4 regions of the Lentzea sp. NPDC036949 genome follow, and region 1 is predicted to be linked to each of the others. Evidence: riboswitches for the same ligand, from Rfam matches in the RefSeq annotation. Region 1 holds a riboswitch; each other region holds the start of a gene.

Region 1 (4,933 bases):
CCCAGGTCGAGGTCACCGGACGCCACGTAGATCGCGATGTCCTTGGGGCGCAAGAAGAAGAACTCGACCTCGTTGTTCGGGTCGAGCACGGTCAGGTCGCGCGGCTCGTGCCGCTGCCGGTAACCGGCCTCGGTCAGCATCGCGGAGGCGCGTTCGGCGAGCGCGCCCTTGTTCGGGACTGCTACGCGCAGCATCGGTCAGCTCTCCGTCAGAGGTACTTGTAGACGTCGTCGAGGGTCAGGCCGCGGCCCAGCATGATCACCTGGAGGCGGTACAGCAGCTGCGAGATCTCTTCCGCGAGCTTCTCGTCGGACTCGTACTCGGCGGCGATCCAGACCTCGCCCGCTTCCTCCAGGACCTTCTTGCCCTGCGCATGGACGCCGGCCTCAAGCGCAGCCACGGTGCCGGAACCCTCCGGCTTGGTGCGGGCTCGTTCGGTCAGTTCGGCGAACAGCGAGTCGAAGGTCTTCACGGGGGCACATCCTCCCACCTCCGGACGGGTGGTCCACACCGCGGTCACCTCTGTTCCAGCCCGTGGACGTGATCTGTCCTGCATGGACACCCAGTAGCGTGAATCTGTGTCGGAGTTCGCCGAAGTCCTCGCAGCGCTGCGCCAGGTGCGCGGCATCAACCCGTTCTTCGCGCTGGACGTGGGCCGTCCGGACGACTCGTGGCTGCCGGGGACGGCACTGCTCGAAGGCCCCGCCCTCAGGGAGACCATCGACGCGATCGCGGCCCGCTACAACGCCGCCGAGCCCCGCGTCGCCGCCAGCCTGTTCTTCCTCAGCTACACCGCGCGGCTGCTCAGCCCGCTCACCGCGACGGACCTGCCGATCGACGTGCGCCCGGAGAACCTGTGGTGGCAGCACCACCGCCGCAACGGCCTGAGCGTCCGCATCGACACCCCGCGGCTCGGCCCGCGCCCGGCGGAGGCGCTCGCACCGGTCGTGGAGGCGGTCCACGCGGTCGTGCCCGTGGCACGCGGTCTGCTGTGGGGCAACGCGATGTCGAACATCGCGGGCGCGCTGAAAATGGTGGTGCGAGCGGGTGCGCTGAGTGCGGAGGAAGCGGAGGAACGCGGCAACCGGCTCATGGCAGCGCCACCGTTCGAAGGTGCCGGGGAATTCGTCACCCTGCCCGGCGAGGTCGCGTTCCTGCGCCGGTCGTGCTGCCTTTACTACCGCGTTGCCGCAGGTGGGAAGTGCGGGGACTGCCCTCTTGTGAAGTGATGAAGACGACAACTCTTATGGCCGGTTGTGCGTGAACCGCCGTTCACCTTACGGTGCACGCGCCGCAGTGACGGGAAGCCGGTGGAAATCCGGCGCGGTCCTCGCCACTGTGACCGGGAAGCGATCCCCGCCGAGCACGTCACTGGTCCCGCGAGGGGCTGGGAAGACGCGGGGGCAGCGTTGATCCGGGAGTCAGGAGACCGGCTGCGGCGCCGTAAGGAGTTTCACCTTCCACGAGGTATGGAGGAGCCCGTCATGACGAGCCCTGCAGCAAGCCTGTCCGCCGTCCGCGTGCCCAAGTGGGCCTTCGCCGTCTCACTGCTCGGCCTGATCGTCACCTACCTGGTCCTGCAGGAGAACGGCCTCGCTCTCGGTGCGAGCTCGGAGCTGCTGCACGAGTTCTTCCACGACGGCCGCCACGCCCTCGGCGTTCCCTGCCACTGATCCGCTGATCACGCAGATGACGACCACGTACAGGTCGATCGCACTGCGCGGACTCGCGGCCGGCGCCATCGCCGGTACCGCCTCCGCGCTCGTGCAGCTCCTGGTCACCGAGATCCCCATCCGCGCCGCACTGGCCGTCGAGGAGGCCCGCGCCCCCGCCGGTGACGGCCACTCCCACTCGCACGGCGAGGAGGGGCTGGTCAGCCGCGGCGTCCAGATCGCGGGCGGCATGCTCGGCGTGGTGATCGTCGGCATCGCCGTCGGCCTGGTGTTCGCCACGGCCTACGCGCTGTCGAAGCGCTGGTTCGCCGACCGCACGCCGTTCACCCGCAGCACCGCGTTCGGAGTCGCCGTGTTCGGTGCGGTGGCGCTGCTGCCGTGGCTGAAGTACCCGGCGAACCCGCCCGCGGTGGGCGACCCGGACACGGTGAACTACCGCACCGCGCTGTACCTGGGCGTGGTGGTGGCCGGTCTGGCGATCGTCTGGGGAGCGAGCTGGCTCGCCTCGGCACTGGCCGCGCAGCCGCACCCGGTCCGCGTGACCGCGGTGCTGCTCGCGGTCGTGGCGGCGGTGGCGGTGGTGCTGGTGGCGTTCCCCGCGCCGCCGGACACGATCCCGGCGGACATGCCGGTGGCCGTGCTGTGGCAGTTCCGCCTCAGCTCGCTCGCCCAGCTGGCCACGCTCCACATCGGTCTCGGCGTGGTGTTCGGCCTGCTGGTCGATCCGGCGACACGCCGGGCGAAGGCACCCGTCGCGGCTCTCTAAAGAGCGCGCAGCACTTCGAGGTCGACGCCGACGAGGGAGTCGCGGAACACCCGCCGCTCCCCCGCCGGCACCTCGACGTCACACGGCACGACCAGCACGGTGCACCCGGCCGCCACCGCAGAGGCGACACCGGTCGGCGAGTCCTCGACCGCCACGCACCCGGCCGCGTCCACGCCGAGCAACCGCGCCGCCTTCAGGTACGGCTCCGGCAGCGGCTTGTTCAGACCGTCCACCTCGTCGCCGCACACCGTCACGTCGAACAGGTCGCGGCCGATGGTGTCGAGCGCGACCTCGGTCAGCGACCGTTCGGTGGAGGTCACCAGCGCCATCGGCACGCCGGACGACCGCACCGCGCGCAGCGCCTCGGCAGCGCCCGGACGCCACGGCAGACCGGTGCGGAAGACCTCCTCGGTGCGGCGGGAGATCCACGCGGCGCCGTCGGCCATGTCGGCGTCGGTCGGTTCGATGCCGACGTCGGCGAACAGCAGGCGCATCGTCGTGGGGACGTTGCTGCCGACCATGCGTTCGCGGGTCTCCAGCGACAGGATCCCGCCGAGCTTCTCGGCGTACTCGTAGAGCGGGATGTCCCACAGCTTCTCGGAGTCCAGCAGCGTGCCGTCCATGTCCCACAGGACAGCTTGCGGGTCAGACATTGAAGTACTTCGCCTCCGGGTGGTGCGCCACGAAGGCGTCGGTGGACTGTTCCGGGTGGAGCTGGAGTTCCTCGGACAGCGTGACGCCGATGCGGGCCGGGTCGAGCAGGTCGACGACGCGCCGGCGGTCTTCCATCTCGGGGCAGGCGCCGTAGCCGAACGAGTACCGCGCGCCGCGGTAGCCGAGCTTGAAGTACTCCTCGACGGCGGCGGGGTCTTCCTGGGCCACTGACCCGCCCGCCGGCCACACGAGCTCCTCGCGCACGCGCTTGTGCCAGTACTCGGCCAGCGCTTCGGTGAGCTGGACCCCCAGTCCGTGGACCTCCAGGTACTCACGATACGCGTTCTTGCCGAACAGCTCGTTGGCGTAGTCGGCGATCGGCTGGCCCATCGTCACGAGGTGGAACGCGATGACGTCGACCTCACCCGACGAGCGGGCGCGCCAGAAGTCGGCCAGGCAGAGGCGCCGATCCCTCTTCTGGCGCGGAAAGCGGAACCGGAAGCGCTCCGGCGCGTCCGGGGAGGGCTCGGTCAGGATGACCAGGTCGTTGCCCTCGGACACGCACGGGAAGTAGCCGTAGACGACCGCGGCGTGAGCAAGAACACCTTCTGTCGCAAGGCGTTCCATCCAGTACCGCAGCCGTGGCCTGCCCTCGGTCTCGACGAGCTCCTCGTAGGTCGGGCCGCCGCCGCGCGTGCCCTTGAGGCCCCACTGGCCCATGAACGTCGCGCGCTCGTCCAGCAGCGCGCTGTAGTCCGCGACGGGAATGCCCTTCACCACGCGGCTGCCCCAGAACGGCGGCACCGGCACCGGGTTGTCGGTGGCCACGTCGGAACGACCGGTTCCCGCTTCTTCCTCTCCTGGCGCGGCTTTGCGGGCCGCGGCGATGCGCAGCGCACGTTCGCGGCGGGCCTTGCGCTCGGCGGCCTTCGCCTGGGCCTCCGGGTCGACCAGAGGGGTCTCTCCGCGTTTCGCCGCCATGATCGCGTCCATCAGGCGCAGGCCCTCGAACGCGTCGCGGGCGTAGCGGACGTCGCCCAGGTACATCTCGGTCAGGTCGTTCTCGACGTAGGCGCGGGTCAGGGCGGCGCCGCCGAGCAGCACCGGCCAGCGGGCCGCGACGCCCCTGGAGTTCATCTCCTCCAGGTTCTCCTTCATGACCACGGTCGACTTGACCAGCAGGCCGGACATGCCGATCGCGTCCGCGCGGTGCTGCTGCGCGGCCTCCAGGATGGCGTTGATCGGCTGCTTGATGCCGATGTTCACGACCTCGTAGCCGTTGTTGGACAGGATGATGTCGACGAGGTTCTTGCCGATGTCGTGCACGTCGCCCTTGACCGTGGCGAGCACGATGCGGCCCTTGCCGCCGTCGTCGGACCGTTCCATGTGCGGTTCGAGGTGCGCGACGGCGGTCTTCATGACCTCGGCGGACTGCAGCACGAACGGCAGCTGCATCTGGCCGGAGCCGAACAGCTCGCCGACGGTCTTCATGCCCGCAAGCAGCGTGTCGTTGATGATCTGCAACGCCGGGCGCTCGTCCAGTGCGAGGTCCAGGTCCGCTTCCAGGCCGTTGCGCTCGCCGTCGACGATCCGGCGCTCCAGCCGTTCGAACAACGGCAGCGCGGCCAGTTCCTCGGCGCGCGACGCGGAGTTCGACTTGGTGGTGACGCCCTCGAACAGCTCCATCAGCTTCTGCAGCGGGTCGTAGCCCTCGCGGCGGCGGTCGTGGACCAGGTCCAGCGCCACCGCGCGCTGCTCGTCGGGGATGCGCGCCATCGGCACGATCTTCGACGCGTGCACGATCGCCGTGTCGAGGCCCGCCTGCACGCACTCGTGCAGG
Region 2 (4,933 bases), on a different contig from region 1:
CGACCTACGACCAGTCCATCTCGGACACCCCGAGCTCGTTCACCAGCCGCGGCACCCGCGGTCAGTCGATCAAGCCGGACGTCGCGGCGCCCGGTGACACGATCTCCTCGACCGCCGTGGGCTCCGGCAACGACCGCTCGGTCATCTCCGGCACCTCGATGGCGTCCCCGCACGTCGCGGGCATCGCGGCCCTGGTGCGTCAGACGCACCCGGACTGGACGCTGGAGGAGGTCAAGGCCTCGATCATGAACACCGCCGGTGCGGACGTGAAGGAGAACGGCAAGACCTTCGCGCCCAACCGGGTCGGCACCGGCCGCGTGGACGCCAAGTCCGCGCTGGACAACCAGGTGCTGGCGTTCGTCGAGGACGACCACGGCTACGTGAGCGCCAACTTCGGCACCGTCGAGGTCTCGAAGCCGGTCTCCAGGAGCAAGACCATCAAGATCGTCAACAAGTCCACGAAGCCGGTGGAGTACAAGGTCGGCTACACCGCGGCCACGACGATCCCCGGCGTGAGCTACGTGCTCTCGCAGGACAAGGTCAAGCTGAGCCCGCGCGGCGTCGCCCGCGTCAAGGTGACGCTGAAGATCGACGACCCGAAGGCGCTGCGCAAGACGATCGACCCGACCGTCGCGACGACGCAGCTCGACACGCCGCGCCAGTTCCTCGCGGACGCCTCCGGTCGCGTGACCCTCACGCCGACCGCCGGTGCCGTGGTGCCGCTGCGCGTGTCCGTCTACGCCGCGCCCAAGCCGGTGGCCGACATCAGCACCTTCCCGTTGCTGCGGTTCCGCGGCGGCGACAAGCAGGCCGTGCTCAACCTGAACGGCCGCGGCGTCGACCAGGGCACCGGCTCGCAGGCGTACCGCTCGCTGGTCAGCGTCCTGGAGCTGCAGGCGTCCTCGCCGAAGCTGCGCGACTGCCGCCGCAACGTCACCGAGAACTGCGCGCTCAACGAGACCGCCAAGGGCGGCGACCTGCGCTACGTCGGCGCGGCCTCCACGGCCCCGCTCGCCAAGGCCCAGGGCAGGCCGGAGGAGGCGCTGCTCGCGTTCGGTGTCGCGACGTGGGGCAACTGGTACAACCTCGGCGTCAACACCGTCCCGTTCATCGACATCGACACCACCGGTGACGGGGTCGCGGACTTCGAGACGTTCGCGACGCGCCTGACCGACACCGACCTGCTGGTCGCGACCACCGTCGACCTCAAGACGGGCCTGGAGGTCGACATCCAGGCGGTCAACAACCAGTGGGGCGACGTCGACACGAACACCGCCGACACCAACGTCGCGGTCCTGCCGGTGCTGCTCACCGCACTCGGCATCGACCCGGCGAAGGACACCTCGCGGATCTCGTACACCGCCGGCACCACGGGCTACTACGTGGCGCCGGGCAACGCGAACGGCCTGATCGACGTCATCGACCGCCCGCTGTCCTTCGACCCGCTCAAGCCGGGTCTGTGGGTGCAGGGCGGCGGTGACGCGGCGCTGTCGTACCTCGCGAAGCCGGGCACCGCGCTCGTGGTGAACCGGGACGCGAAGGCCCTGGAGCTCGACAAGTCCGAGGGCCTGCTGGTGCTCAACCACCACAACGCCACCGGCGACCGCGCCTCTGTCGTCACCGTGCGGGCCAGCGGCCGCTCCTAGCCCCTTCTCCTCCGACGTTTGCTGAAGTCCACGCGGGGACCTTTCGTACTCTCAGAGAGTACGAAAGGTCCCCGCGTGCGTTCCGGGGAAAGCGGGGTTACTGCGTGGAACTGCCGGGCGTCACCCCTTGACGCGACCCTGTTCCTGCGATCGAGTGACACTCGAAAGTGCGGAATGGGCCGTGTGGGTGTCCCGCAGTACGGGAGATAACACCCCGATGGGGTGTCCGGCATGCGGCGAGCGGCCGTGGTGCCGGTAACCTTTCGCGGAGGAAAGTAGTCCCACCAATTGGGGACTGACACCTGGGAGGTGTGTGGATGCGGCTCGCAGTGATCCCAGGAGACGGGATCGGGCCCGAGGTCATCGCTGAGGCCCTGAAGGTCCTCAACGAGGTCGTTCCGGCGGCCGAGATCACTCGCTACGACCTCGGCGCGGCGCGCTGGCACGCCACGGGAGAGTTGTTGCCCGAGTCGGTGCTCGGTGAGCTCCGCCAGCACGACGCGATCCTGCTCGGAGCGGTAGGCGATCCGTCGGTGCCGAGCGGAATCCTGGAGCGCGGCCTGCTGCTGCGCCTCAGGTTCGAGCTCGACCACCACGTGAACCTCCGCCCCGCCCGTCTCTACCCCGGCGTCCGCAGCCCGCTCGCGGACCCGCCGGAGATCGACATGGTGGTGGTCCGCGAGGGCACCGAGGGCCCGTACGCGGGCAACGGTGGCCTGCTGCGCAAGGACACCCCGCACGAGATCGCCACGGAGGTGTCGCTCAACACGTCGTTCGGCGTGGAGCGCGTGGTCAGGGACGCCTTCGCGCGCGCCTCGGCCCGTCCGCGGCGGCACCTGACGCTGGTGCACAAGACGAACGTCCTCACGCACGCCGGCTCGCTGTGGTCGCGCGTGGTCGAGGAGGTCTCGTTGCAGCACCCGGACGTGACGGTGGCGTACCAGCACGTGGACGCGGCCACGATCCACCTGGTCACCGACCCCGCCCGGTACGACGTGATCGTGACGGACAACCTGTTCGGCGACATCCTGACCGACCTCGCCGCCGCCGTCACGGGCGGCATCGGCCTGGCCGCGTCGGGCAACATGGACGTGACGCGGCGCAACCCGTCGATGTTCGAGCCGGTCCACGGTTCGGCACCGGACATCGCGGGCCAGGGCATCGCCGACCCGACGGCCGCCGTGCTGTCGGTCGCGCTGCTGCTCGACCACCTCGGCGAGCACGAGGCGTCGCGCCGGATCGAGGCGTCCGTGGCGTTCGACCTGGCGACCCGCGACCACCAGTCGCCGGGCGCGACGTACGCGATCGGCGACCGCCTGGCCGCCCTCGTGTCCTCGAACGTCCGCACGGGCTGACCGTTGTAGTGCACGCGGGGAGCTTTCGTACTCTTGTAGAGCACGAAAGGTCCCCGCGTGACTTTCACAGCTGGGCGGTGGACTCGCGCCAGGCGCGCTCCTTCTGGATCCACTCGTTGTCCTGCGGGAACTCGTCGATCGTCGGCACGCGGCGGATCTCGGTCTTGAACCCGGGCCCGGCCATCGGCATCCGCTTCGCCCACTCGACCGCCTCCTGCAGCGAGGACACGTTGAGCAGGTAGAAGCCGCCGAACAGCTCCTTGGTCTCGCCGTACGGGCCGTCCGTCACGATCGCCGGTTCGGCGGAGAAGTCGACGACGACGCCCTCGGACGGGTCGGCGAGGCCCTCGGCGGCGAGCAGCACCCCGGCCCGGATCAGCTCGTCGTTGAACGCGCCCACGACCTCCAGCATCTTGTCGAAGTCGAGCTCGCCCATGTTCGCGTAGGCCTCGTCGGTGGCGCGCATGATCAGCATGTACTTCACGGTGGTCTCCCTGCGTTGTGCCCTGCTCGCTGACGTCCACAGGTCGAACGGGCACCCCGCCGGATCGACATCACAGCGGAGAAATTTTCGAACTTCCTGTTTGCGCAGGTAGGGTCACCCGAAGTCGTGCGTGGGGGAAGACCGGTCGAAGTCCGGCGCTGACCCGCAACGGTAGGTCCCCGGCCAGGGGACGAGCCCGAATGCCCGCACACGGCAGACATAGGACTCCAACTCCTGCCGTGGACTGCGGGAAGGGCACATGTGATCGGGAAGATCAGCGCGCTCGTCGGCGTGCTCGTCATCAGCATCGTGGCGGGCGTCGCGCTCGGCCCCGTCTCCGTCCCCTTCGGCGTCACCGCCGACCTGCTGTGGCAGGCGGTCACCGGCGGCACCGTGCCCGCCCACCTCGCCGGGCAGTACCACATCGTCTGGAACATCCGGCTGCCGCGCGTGCTGCTCGCCGCCGTCGTGGGCGCGGGGCTGAGCGCGGTCGGCGTCGCGATCCAGGCGATGGTCCGCAACGCGCTGGCCGACCCGTACGTGCTCGGCATCTCCTCGGGGGCGAGCGTGGGTGCCACGGCGGTCGCGACGATGGGGGTGCTGTCCGGGCTCGGCGTGTACGCGCTGTCGACGGGGGCGTTCCTCACCGGGCTCGGTGCCACCGCGCTCGTCTACCTCACCGCGCGGTCGAGCGGGGCGCTCACGCCGTTGCGGCTCGTGCTGACCGGCACCGCGCTCGCCTACGGGTTCTCGGCCGTGGCGATGCTGCTGGTGTTCCAGGCACCGCACGGGGAGGCGGCGCGGGCGGCGATGTTCTGGCTGCTCGGCAGCCTCGGCGGGGCGGACTGGAGGTCGTTGCCGGTCGCCACGGTCGTGACCGCGCTGGGCATCGCCTACCTGATGGCCAAGGCGCGGCCGTTGAACGCGCTGGCGATGGGCGATGAGACCGCCACCACGCTCGGGGTGAGGGTGAACCGGTTCCGCACGCACCTCTTCGTCGTCACCGCGGCCATGACCGGGGTGCTGGTGGCGGTCAGCGGGGCCGTCGGGTTCGTCGGGCTGATGCTGCCGCACCTCACGCGCATGGTCGTGGGCGCCGACCACCGCAAGGTGCTGGCCCTCGCACCGCTGGCCGGTGCCAGCTTCCTGGTGTGGGTGGACGTCGCCGCGCGGATGCTCGCCGCACCCGAGGAGCTGCCGCTCGGCGTCATCACGGCCGCGCTGGGCGTGCCGTGCTTCATCTTCCTGATGCGCCGCAGGGCGTACGTCTTCGGAGGCCGCTGATGCGCGTCGAGGTGCACGACGTCACCGTGCGGAACATCATCTCCGGCATCACGCTGCACGCCTGCGACGAGGTGGTCGGCATCGTCGGGCCGAACGGCAGCGGCAAGTCGACGACGTTGCGCTGCGTCTACCGGGCGCTGCGACCGGACGCCGGCGCGGTCCTG
Region 3 (4,933 bases), 170 kb from region 1:
GGCGGCGAGCAAGATCCTCTCGATGTAGCCCAACGGGAACACGTTCCACCACCGGACGTCCGACACCGCACCCAGCACAATGGCGTAGAGCAGCGGCATGAATGCGACAACGCTCAACAAACCCGACGCCATCGTCCACCTGGCGTGTCGCCCCCAGACGTGGTCGCGCAGCCACGGCCGGGCCAGCAGGACGACCGCGACCGGCAGGCTCACGAACGCGACCATGCTGCCGAACCGGTGGATGCTGCCGCTGAGCTGGTTGGTGCCCATCGCCCAGTTCGTCTTCGGGAACACGACCACGAGCAGCAGGCCGAACGACCACAGCAGCAACGCGACCGAGCCCGCCGACCGCCACCGGGTCAGTCCTTTGTGGACCAGCGCGGTGAGGATGCCGGCCGAGCCCGCGACCAGCAGCAGCACGGCCACGTCGAACACCGGGCGGTAGTCGCCCAGGGCGTACTCGCTGATCGTGCGGTGCAGCGCGCCGACGGTCAGGTCGAGCAGGCCCACCATGGCGACGGTCGCGACGACCGCGAGCGAACCGCCGGTGGCGGCGAGGCGAGGAATCAGCACAAACCGGTCAACGAGCGGGTGAACCCCCGGGGTTCCTGGGTTCAGGAAGCCGACAGGGTGCTCTCAGGCGCCGGACAGGTTCCCGGCCGGGAGCGCGAGCCCGGTTCGGCGGCGCGTCGCCCCACCCCGGGGACTCAGCGCAGCGCCTGCGCGGCTTCGGCCACCACCGCCTCGGCCACGGCGGTGAGTGCGGGCGAGTCGAGCTTCCACTGCTGCCAGTACAGCGGGACGCTGACCGTGCGGCCGGGAGCGAGGTCGACCAGGCCGTCGAGCACCTGCTGCGGCGGCACCATGCCCCAGCCCAGGCCGGTGGCGACGGCGCGCACGTAGACCTCGGACGACGGGACGTGGTGGCGGTGCTCGGACGCGCCGCGGCCCCGCGTCAGGGTGCGGACGAAGCGGTCCTGGAGGTCGTCGTTGCGGTCGAACACCACGACCGGGGCGTCCGGCAGCCACGACTTCAACGGCCCGGCCGCATGCCGGTTCACGAAGGACTCGGCGGCCATCGCGGCGTAGCGGATGTGGCCGAGCTTGCGCACCGAGCAGCCGGCGACGGGGTCGCGCGACGACGTCACCGCCGCCATCACCGCTCCCTGCCGCAGCAACGCCGTCGTGTGGTCCTGGTCCTCGCGGTGCAGGTCGAACGAGATCCGCAGCTCGGGCGGCACGCGGTGCAGCGCGGGCAGGAACCAGGTGGCGAGCGAGTCGGCGTTCACCGCGATCGGCACCCGCACGACCGCGTCCTCGCCGAGCGCCGCCCCGAGGTCCTGGTCGAGCGCCAGCAGTTGCCGACCGTAGCGGACGATCACCTCACCGGACGGCGTGAGCCGCACCGGGCGGGCGCGGACCAGCAGGACCCGGCCCGTGCGCTGTTCGAGCGCCTTGATGCGTTGCGAGACAGCGGAAGGCGTGACGTGCAACGCGGTGGCGGCGGCGTCGAACGTGCCGCTGTCCACCACCGCGAGCAGCGTGCGCACCAGGTCGAGGTCCATCACGAGCGCTAATGGTACGTAAGAATCTTCAGCTGGCCTCATCAAGAACGCGTCAATAGCGTGGACCGCGTGACAGACCTGCTGCTCGGCTTCGGCACCATGATGACCCTGATCGTCGCGATCGGCGCCCAGAACGCTTTCGTGCTGCGCCAAGGACTTCGCCGCGAGGCGGTGGCGAAGGTGGTCGCCGTGTGCGCCGTGTCGGACGCGGTCCTGGTCGCCGTGGGCGTCGCCGGGTTCGGCGCGATCGTCACCCGGTGGCCGCAGGCGGTCACCGTCGCCGCGGTCGTGGGCGGGCTCTTCCTGCTGGGGTACGGGTTCCTGGCCGCGCGGCGCGCACTGCGCCCGCAGGCCCTGCACGCCGACACCGGCGCCCGGCACCGGCCCGTGCTCACCGCGATCGCGCTGACGTGGCTCAACCCGCACGTCTACCTCGACACCGTGCTGCTGCTCGGGTCGATCGCCGCCGGCCGCTGGCTCTTCGGCGTCGGCGCGGTGACGGCGAGCATCACCTGGTTCGCCGCGCTCGGGTTCGGCGCCCGGCTGCTCAGCCCGCTGTTCGCGAAGCCGCGCGCGTGGCGCGTGCTGGACGGCGTGATCGCCGCCGTGATGATCAGCCTCGGGGTCGCGCTGATCGCCGGGACGTGACCAGCGCGGCGACCGCGCAGCCGGCCAGCACGCCGCTCGTCACCGGCGCCGCGGCTCCCGCGAACAGCGACGCGGAGGCGAGCCCCGCACTGAGCAGAGCACCGTAGAAGACCCGCGGCCGAACCTCACCCACGCCGACCACCCTACCCAGGGGACACGCATGTTGGGTGGTGATCAAGGACCCACCACCACATGTAGTATCTGCCGCACTGGTGGTTCACCGGCCCGGACAACGGGCCGGTGAGGCAAGAGGGAACCCGGTGCGAGTCCGGGACTGCCCCGCAGCGGTGAGTGGGAACGAAAGCCGTCAACGAAGCACTGGGTCGCGAGACCTGGGAAGCGACGGCCGGTAGGCGCGAGTTCGACGCCCACGAGTCCGAAGACCTGCCACCGGGGTGCGCGCAAGCCTGCGCGCACGACACGGTGCCCCGAGGGAGGGCGGCTGTGTGCACCGGTGAACGGTGCGCGCATGCGCTTTTCCTCCTGGGCCCAGCTCGCGAGGAGAGAGCGTGCCCGACCGCCTTTCAGTGGTCATCGAGGAAGCCTGTGCCGATCTTCCGAACGCATCGGCCGAGGCGGTGCTGACCGAGACCAAGCGGAACCTGTACCACGGCATCACCGACGCCGAGCTCGCCCTGGCGCCGATCATGGCCGCCCGCGCGATGGTCGAGCAGGACCCGGACTACTCCTGCGTCAGCGCCCGCCTGCTGCTGGACCGGCTGCGCACCGAGGCGTGCGGCGTCCCGCTGTCGCACGCCGAGATGACCGAGCGCTACCCGTCGTACTTCGCCTCGTTCGTGCGGCACGGCGTCGACTGCGGCCAGCTCGACCCCCGGCTGACCTCGTTCGACCTGGCCCGCCTGGGATCGGCGCTGGACCCGTCCCGTGACCTCCGGTTCCAGTTCCTGGGCCTGCAAACCCTGTACGACCGCTACTTCCTGCACCGCGACGGCCGCCGCTACGAGCTGCCGCAGGCGTTCTTCATGCGCGTGGCCATGGGCCTCGCCCTGGAGGAGGACGACCCCGACGCCCGCGCGGTCGAGTTCTACGAGCTGCTGTCGTCGTTCGACTTCATGTGCTCGACACCGACGCTGTTCAACTCCGGGACGACCCGGCCGCAGCTGTCGTCGTGCTTCCTGACCACCGTGGCCGACGACCTCGGCGGCATCTTCCACGGCATCAGCAACAACGCGCTGCTCTCGAAGTTCGCGGGCGGCCTGGGCAACGACTGGACGCCGGTGCGCGGCATCGGCGCGCACATCAGGGGCACCAACGGCACGTCGCAGGGCGTGGTGCCGTTCCTGAAGATCGCGAACGACACGGCCGTGGCCGTGAACCAGTGCTTCGCACCGGACACCGGCGTCCACACCGCCGACGGCGTCAAGGCGATCAGGGACGTCGTGGCCGGCGACCTCGTGCTCGGGGTGAGCGGCACCTACCGCGAGGTCACCGACGTCATGCTCTACGACCAGGTCGACCCGATGGTCGAGGTGGAGGTCGAGCACTCCGCCGCACCCCTCAGGGTCACCGCCGGACACCCGTTGTACGCCGTCAGGGGCGTGCCGCTCGGCCAGGAGAACGCGCGGACGCTCAAGCAGCTCGCCGGCGACGAGGTGCGGCCGGAGTGGGTGGACGCCGGTCGGCTGGAGAAGGGTGACCTCGTCGCCAGGGTGGTTCCGCGGGAGGTCGTGCCCGTCGCCGGTTTCAGCGAGGACGATGCTCGTCTGTACGGCGTCCTGCTCGGTGGCGGGCACCTGTCGGAGGACGGGGTGCGGTGGGGTGTCTCCGGGAAACCCGGGCTGGACGCGCACCTGGACTTCGTCCGCGAGCACCTGTCGGCGCGCGGTGTCCCCTTCCGGGAGAACGGCCGCGACGACACCCGCGTGTGGATCCACTGGGCCTCCGAACCCGAGGTGGGTGCCTCCGCGTTCCCGTTCACGCCTGAGGACCTCTACGACGACGACCGCCGGAAGCGGATCGCCCGCAGGTTCTCCCACCTGCCGCACGCCCAGACCCGGAAGCTCCTGCAAGGCCTGCTGGAGTCGAGCGGCGGTGCCTCCCGCGGCGTCGAGGTCCACTTCACCACGACGTCGCGGTCGCTCGCCGCGGGTGCCCGCTACCAGCTGCTGCGCCTCGGCATCCCCTCTGCCGGCGAGGACCTCGACGTCGGGGTTCCCGCCGTCGAGGGCATCGCCGAACTCGCCGGCTGCCGCCCGACCACCGAGCCAGACTGGGTCGAGCACCGGGGCATGGTGTTCTCGCGCGTCCGCGACGTGCGGGAGACCGAGGTGGTCCCCGAGGTGTTCGACCTCGAGGTCGAGACCGACGAGTCCTACCTGACCACGGCCGGCCTCGCCCACAACGGCGGGAAGCGCAAGGGCGCGGTCTGCGCCTACCTCGAAACCTGGCACATCGACGTCGAGGAGTTCCTCGACCTGCGCAAGAACACCGGCGACGAACGCCGCCGCACCCACGACATGAACACCGCGAACTGGGTGCCGGACGAGTTCCTGCGCCGGGTCCGCGCGGGCGGCACGTGGACGCTGTTCTCCCCCGACGAGGTGCCGGACCTGCACGACGCGTTCGGCGCCGAGTTCGCCGAGAAGTACCGCGCCTACGAGGCCAAGGCCGACGGTGGCGGGATCAAGGTCTTCCGCCGGGTCCAGGCCGTGGACCTGTGGCGGCGCATGCTCACGATGCTGTTCGAGACCGGCCACCCG
Region 4 (4,933 bases), on a different contig from region 1:
CCGATCGCCAGCACGCCGAGCACCGTCCACAACGGACTACCCGGCTCCTGGTCCTGCTGCTGCGCCTTCTCCTCGACCGCGGCCGAGGTCACGGCGGCGGACGTGCTCGAAGACGGCTCCGAAGCCGACGCCGAAGTCGTCGCGGCAGAGGACGAGGGCGGTGCAGTGGTGGACGGCTGCCCGGCAGGCGGGGTCACGGGGACCTGCGGCGGTGCGGGCGGTTGCTGGGCCGGAGGCTGCTGGGCAGGCGGTTGCTGAGCGGGCGGCTGCTGGACCGGTGGCTGTGGGGCGGGTGCGGCCGGCGGGGCGATCCCCGGCTGCTCCCCCGCCCCGAACGCCCACCCCTCGACGCTGCCGCGGGCCGGCACGTAGGTCGCCGCGCCCTGGTTGCTGTAGGACCACGAACCACCGGGTGGCGCGTGCCAGTACGACCAGTACGCGGTGGCGGGCGAGGTGGTGACGCACCTGTCGGTGTCGGTGCCCGGCCTGCCGTTGATGCGGCAGACGAACCCCTGCTGCCGTGACGCGTAGGCGTAGCTGAACCCGGCCGCCGCCAGCGCCGCCACCCCGGAGCCCGGACTGCCCGCCGCGCACCCCTGCTGCACACCACCGCCGAGACCGCGGAAGTCGACGACGACGGTCACGCCGTCACAGCCCGCCGCCTGAGCCGGCACCGGGACCGCCGCGGCGATCACCAGTGCCAGCACGCAGAAGAACCTCGTCACGGGGTGGCGCCGGGGGCGGTGCCGGCACCGAACGCCCAGCCCTCGACGCTGCCGGGCGCCGGGTCGTAGCTGCCCGCACCCGCGGAGCTGTAGGCCCAGGAACCGCCGGGCGAGGCGTGCCAGTACGACCAGTAGGCGCTGGTCGTGGGCGCGGTGCACGGGTTCGGCAGCGCGTTGATCCGGCACACGAAACCGGCCTGGCGCGGCACGAACGAGTACGTGAAGCCCGCGCCGGTCAGCGCGGCGAGACCGGTGGCCGGGTCGCCGGGAGCGCAGCCGGTCTGGACGCCGCCGCCCAGCGCGGTGAAGTCCACCACGACCTTCACGCCCGCGCAGTCCGCGGCGGAGGCGGGTGCGACGACGAACGAGCTCGCGACCAGGGCGAGGACAGCGAGGATGCGGCGCATCACGCACCAACCTTCCGACGACGGGACACGAGGACGAGCACGGCGCCGGCGAGCAGCGCGGAGGAACCGAGCAGGGTCAGCGCGACGGCCTCCTCGGGGCCGGTCGCGGCGAGCCGCTGAGTGGCCGGGGGCGTCGGACCGGCCGGCGCGGGAGCGACCGGGGTGGCCGTCGACGAGGTGGTCACCGGAGCGGTCGTCGTCGGCGGCACGGTCGGCTGTGCGGTGGTCGACGGGGGCGTGGTGGTCGGCGGGGTCGCGCAGTCGACCGCGGGCACACCGGGCGTGGCACCGGCGAACGACACGTCGGCGAGGCCCTTGCGGGCCAGGCCGAGCATCGCCTGGGTGGTCGCGCGCACGGCGCCGTAGACCTCGAAACCCGTGCTGTCGTAGGCGATCGCGCCGCGAGCGGCCTCCGGTCCGGCACAGCCGACCTGCAACGACCGCAGGTACGCCACGGCCCGGTCCGCGACCACCGTCCGGCCGCCCCCGACGAGCGCGCCGACCGCGAGGCCGGTGCTGTTGGCGTTCGAGCCCTGCAACGCCGACGGGAACCCGCCGTCCGCCTTCTGCTGCGCCACCAGCCAGTCCAGCGCCCGCGCGGACGCCGTCGGCTCCCCCGCCGCCTGCAACGCCTGCAGCACGATCGCCGTCGCGTCCACATCGGACTTGCAGACCGGCTGCCCGAACGAGATCGGGAACCCGCCGTCCGCGCACTGCGTGGACACCTGGAACGCGACCGGCTGCGCCACCGGCTGGTCGGCGCGGGTCAGCACGATGATCGCCAGCGCCTGCGTGAACGCGTTGGTCTGGTCGTAGTCGGGGTCGGTGCGGTCGCGGTAGCGGCCGGACTCCTCCCGCAGCGCCGCAAGGCGTTCGAGCAGGTCGGCACCGGCGAACGCGTGCGGGTCGGTGCCCAGCGCCTGCGCGACCAGCGCGAGCTTCACCAGGCCACCGACGTAGGACTCGGCCTCGCCGTCGCCTGCGAAGTACTGGAACTGCTCGGGTTCGGCGAGCCACGCCGCGGCCCGCACCGCCGTCGACCGGCCGACACCGGCGGCCGCGAGCCCGTACACGCCGTCCGCGGTCAGGCCGTGGTCGACGAGGTCCGGCCCCTTCACCAGGTGGTCGCCACCGACGAACTGGCCGGCCAGCCACGTTCCCGCTGACGGCGGCTCGGCCGCCTGAGCGGCCGGTGTCACGACGAGCGCGGCCGCTACCACTGCGGCCAGCGCGGATGTCCGGATCACTGCTCTTCCCCCTGCCCCGCTGTCCTCGACGGGTCGATGGAGCCACCGCGCGCCACGGGCATTCGGACTGTCACCGTTGCGGGTCAGCGCCGGAGTTCCACCGGCTTCCCCCGCGGCGTGCGGATGCTGTTGTCCACCCGATCGTGCGGGAGGGATCACCCCGAGTCAAATGGCTGTGAGCCGGGCCATCAGCGGCCGGGGAGCTGGAAGGAGCTCACGACCGCGGCGAACTCCTCGGTCGGCTGCCCGCCGTTGGCCTGGTTCTTCAGCGCCATGTCCTGGTTGGCCGTCACGTACGGGCGCAGCAGCTCCTCGTAGCGCTGGAACGCGGTCTCGCGGTTCACGCTCAGCTCGCCAGCCAGCACGTACGCACCGACGAGCGCCAAGCTCGTGCCCTGACCGGACAACGGCGAACCGCAGTAGCCGGCGTCGCCGAGCAGCACGACGCCGCCGCGCGACCAGGACGGCATCCGGACCTGCGCCATGGCGTCGAAGTGGAAGTCCGGCGCCTCCCACATGTGCTTGAGCGCGGTCTGCCACTCCCACCCGGCGTCGGCGAACTTCTCCGCCACCAGCCGCCGCTGGGCCTCGACGTCGCGGTGGTCGAAGTCCACCTCGCCGTAGAACCCCATGTAGACCCGGCACTCCGCGTTGGCGCGGGCGCTCATGACCCCGCCGCCGACGACCTCGCCCTGCTGGAACACCTGCCAGTGGTCGAGGCCCAGGAAGTTCGGCGCGGTGAACACGGCGAGGTTCGTGCCCAGGTGGCGGACGAACTGCGCCTCGGGACCGAACACGAGCCGCCGGACGTTCGAGTGCAGCCCGTCCGCGCCCACGACCACGTCGAAGTCCCGCGGGGCGGCCCGCTCGAACGTGACGCGGGTGCCGTCGATCGCGGTGATGGTGTCGTCGAAGAGGTACTCGACGCCCTCCACCGCGTCGAACAGCAGGCGTGCCAGGTCGTCGCGCATGACCTCGACGTCGGGGCTGGCGAGGTCGCCGCCGGTCAGCGTGTGCTCGGTGGAGCGGTGGAGCTCGGTGCCCTCCTCGTCGACCACGCTCATGCCGCGCATGCCCGTGGTCATGGACCGCAACCGGTCCCCCAGGCCCATCCGCTCCACCACGTCGAGCGCAGGACCGCGGACGTCGACGGCCTGGCCGCCGGGGCGCAGGCCGCGGTGGCGTTCGACGACGGTGACGTCGAAGCCGTGGTGGCGCAACCAGTAGGCCAGCGCCGGACCGCCGATGCTGGCGCCGGAGATGAGGACGTTCGTCATGGTGCTCCCCCTGTGGAGTGGCCGATGCGCACACCGTGGCGGGGTGCGCTGACCGGGGGCTGACCAACGGCTGTCAGTGGCTGACCGGGGCTGACCGGGGGCTCAGCCCGGCGTTCGGGAGGTGAGCCGGGCGGCCGCGGTGCCCAGACCGGTGGGACCGCGGTGGAAGACCGGGAGCCGGCCCACCGGCAGCGCGCCGGCCTCGTCGTACCGGCTGGTCTCCTCGTGCCAGTGGATGATCCCGGCGATCCAGTCCTTCAGCTCGTCGGCGTACCGCGTCAGGCCGGCCCGCGCGCCGGCGTCCAGGGCCAGGTCGTCGAACATCTTCGGCAGGTCGGTCTCGACGGACCGCACGAACTGGCCGAGCCGGGCGTCCATCAGCGCGTAGGTCAGCTCGAAGGCACGGCTCTGCGGCACGCCGAGGAAGTTCTCGACGACGCGCACCATGTTGTGCACCTCGCCCTCGTGCTGGATCTCCTTGCGGTACGAGAAGACGTCGTTGAGCATCGTGCAGTAGTCCATGGCCGACCGCTCCATCGTCTGCACGACCCGCGTCTGCCACAGCTGCTCGGGAACGATCGCGGAGTGCGAGAAGCGGGACAGCGACGTCGTCAGCTCGGAGCCGAACGTGCTGCGCCGCATCTCCACGTAGTCCACCGGGTCCGGGATGCGGTTGTGGTGCATGTTGACCACCTCCCACACCCACGCGTCGAGCATGGCGTCGACGGTCTGGCGGAACGTGGCGCGGAAGGCCGGGTTCATCGGCGCCGCGGTCCGCTGCCAGAGCTCGGCCAGCGAGCGCTCCATCGCGTTGGCGGGCACCACGGTCTGCACGAGGTCGACCGGCATGCACGCCTTGAGGCGGGTGGTCTGCGTCTTCACGCCGAGCAGGTCGCGGGTCCGGCCGAACCACAGCGGGTAGGCGTCGTCGGCGTAGGTGCCCCAGGTGAGCCAGCAGCCGGACAGGTACAGCTCCTGCGCCGTCGCGTCCGGGTCGATGCCCGCCGAGCACAGCGGGAAGTCGAACCCGCGGACCTGGGCCTCGTCCCAGACGCCCTCACCGGTCATGCCCTGCTCGACCGCCCACGCGACCACCTGGTCGCGGGCCTGGTCCAGGTGCGGTGCCAGGGAGAGGGTGAACGGCACCTCGAACGCCGGCAGCGCGTACGGCTCGACGACCCTGGGCGTGCTGGAGAACTGCCTGAGCCGCTGCGGCAGGGTCTTGGCGAACGAGCCCAGGACGCCGAGCTGCGGCGGCGGACCGGAGTTCATGTACC

The links. Region 1 has a riboswitch for cobalamin ahead of ACZ7CD_RS15870 (CbtB domain-containing protein). Riboswitches for the same ligand answer to the same signal wherever they lie in the genome.
Region 2: it holds a riboswitch for cobalamin, as region 1 does, so the genes downstream of both, ACZ7CD_RS09860 (FecCD family ABC transporter permease) here and ACZ7CD_RS15870 (CbtB domain-containing protein) in region 1, are expected to answer to the same signal.
Region 3: it holds a riboswitch for cobalamin, as region 1 does, so the genes downstream of both, ACZ7CD_RS16685 (ribonucleoside-diphosphate reductase subunit alpha) here and ACZ7CD_RS15870 (CbtB domain-containing protein) in region 1, are expected to answer to the same signal.
Region 4: it holds a riboswitch for cobalamin, as region 1 does, so the genes downstream of both, ACZ7CD_RS30010 (LPXTG cell wall anchor domain-containing protein) here and ACZ7CD_RS15870 (CbtB domain-containing protein) in region 1, are expected to answer to the same signal.

Annotation. Positions count from the first base shown of each region.
Region 1 is NZ_JBVJRA010000005.1:76,469-81,401, forward strand. It holds gene hisG (ATP phosphoribosyltransferase) at 1-194, opposite strand, end outside; gene ACZ7CD_RS15860 (phosphoribosyl-ATP diphosphatase) at 209-472, opposite strand; gene ACZ7CD_RS15865 ((2Fe-2S)-binding protein) at 579-1,229, shown strand; cobalamin riboswitch at 1,278-1,452, shown strand; gene ACZ7CD_RS15870 (CbtB domain-containing protein) at 1,485-1,673, shown strand; gene ACZ7CD_RS15875 (CbtA family protein) at 1,690-2,439, shown strand; gene ACZ7CD_RS15880 (HAD family hydrolase) at 2,436-3,092, opposite strand; gene metH (methionine synthase) at 3,085-4,933, opposite strand, start outside.
Region 2 is NZ_JBVJRA010000003.1:77,456-82,388, forward strand. It holds gene ACZ7CD_RS09845 (S8 family serine peptidase) at 1-1,646, shown strand, start outside; gene ACZ7CD_RS09850 (3-isopropylmalate dehydrogenase) at 1,964-3,001, shown strand; gene ACZ7CD_RS09855 (YciI family protein) at 3,066-3,485, opposite strand; cobalamin riboswitch at 3,569-3,711, shown strand; gene ACZ7CD_RS09860 (FecCD family ABC transporter permease) at 3,747-4,769, shown strand; gene ACZ7CD_RS09865 (ABC transporter ATP-binding protein) at 4,769-4,933, shown strand, end outside.
Region 3 is NZ_JBVJRA010000005.1:242,524-247,456, forward strand. It holds gene ACZ7CD_RS16665 (DUF998 domain-containing protein) at 1-573, opposite strand, end outside; gene ACZ7CD_RS16670 (LysR family transcriptional regulator ArgP) at 708-1,565, opposite strand; gene ACZ7CD_RS16675 (LysE/ArgO family amino acid transporter) at 1,665-2,213, shown strand; gene ACZ7CD_RS16680 (hypothetical protein) at 2,179-2,346, opposite strand; cobalamin riboswitch at 2,410-2,619, shown strand; gene ACZ7CD_RS16685 (ribonucleoside-diphosphate reductase subunit alpha) at 2,723-4,933, shown strand, end outside.
Region 4 is NZ_JBVJRA010000012.1:126,958-131,890, reverse strand. It holds gene ACZ7CD_RS30020 (hypothetical protein) at 1-707, opposite strand, end outside; gene ACZ7CD_RS30015 (hypothetical protein) at 722-1,135, opposite strand; gene ACZ7CD_RS30010 (LPXTG cell wall anchor domain-containing protein) at 1,132-2,379, opposite strand; adenosylcobalamin-variant (AdoCbl-variant) riboswitch at 2,428-2,499, opposite strand; gene ACZ7CD_RS30005 (FAD-dependent monooxygenase) at 2,568-3,656, opposite strand; gene ACZ7CD_RS30000 (terpene synthase family protein) at 3,759-4,933, opposite strand, start outside.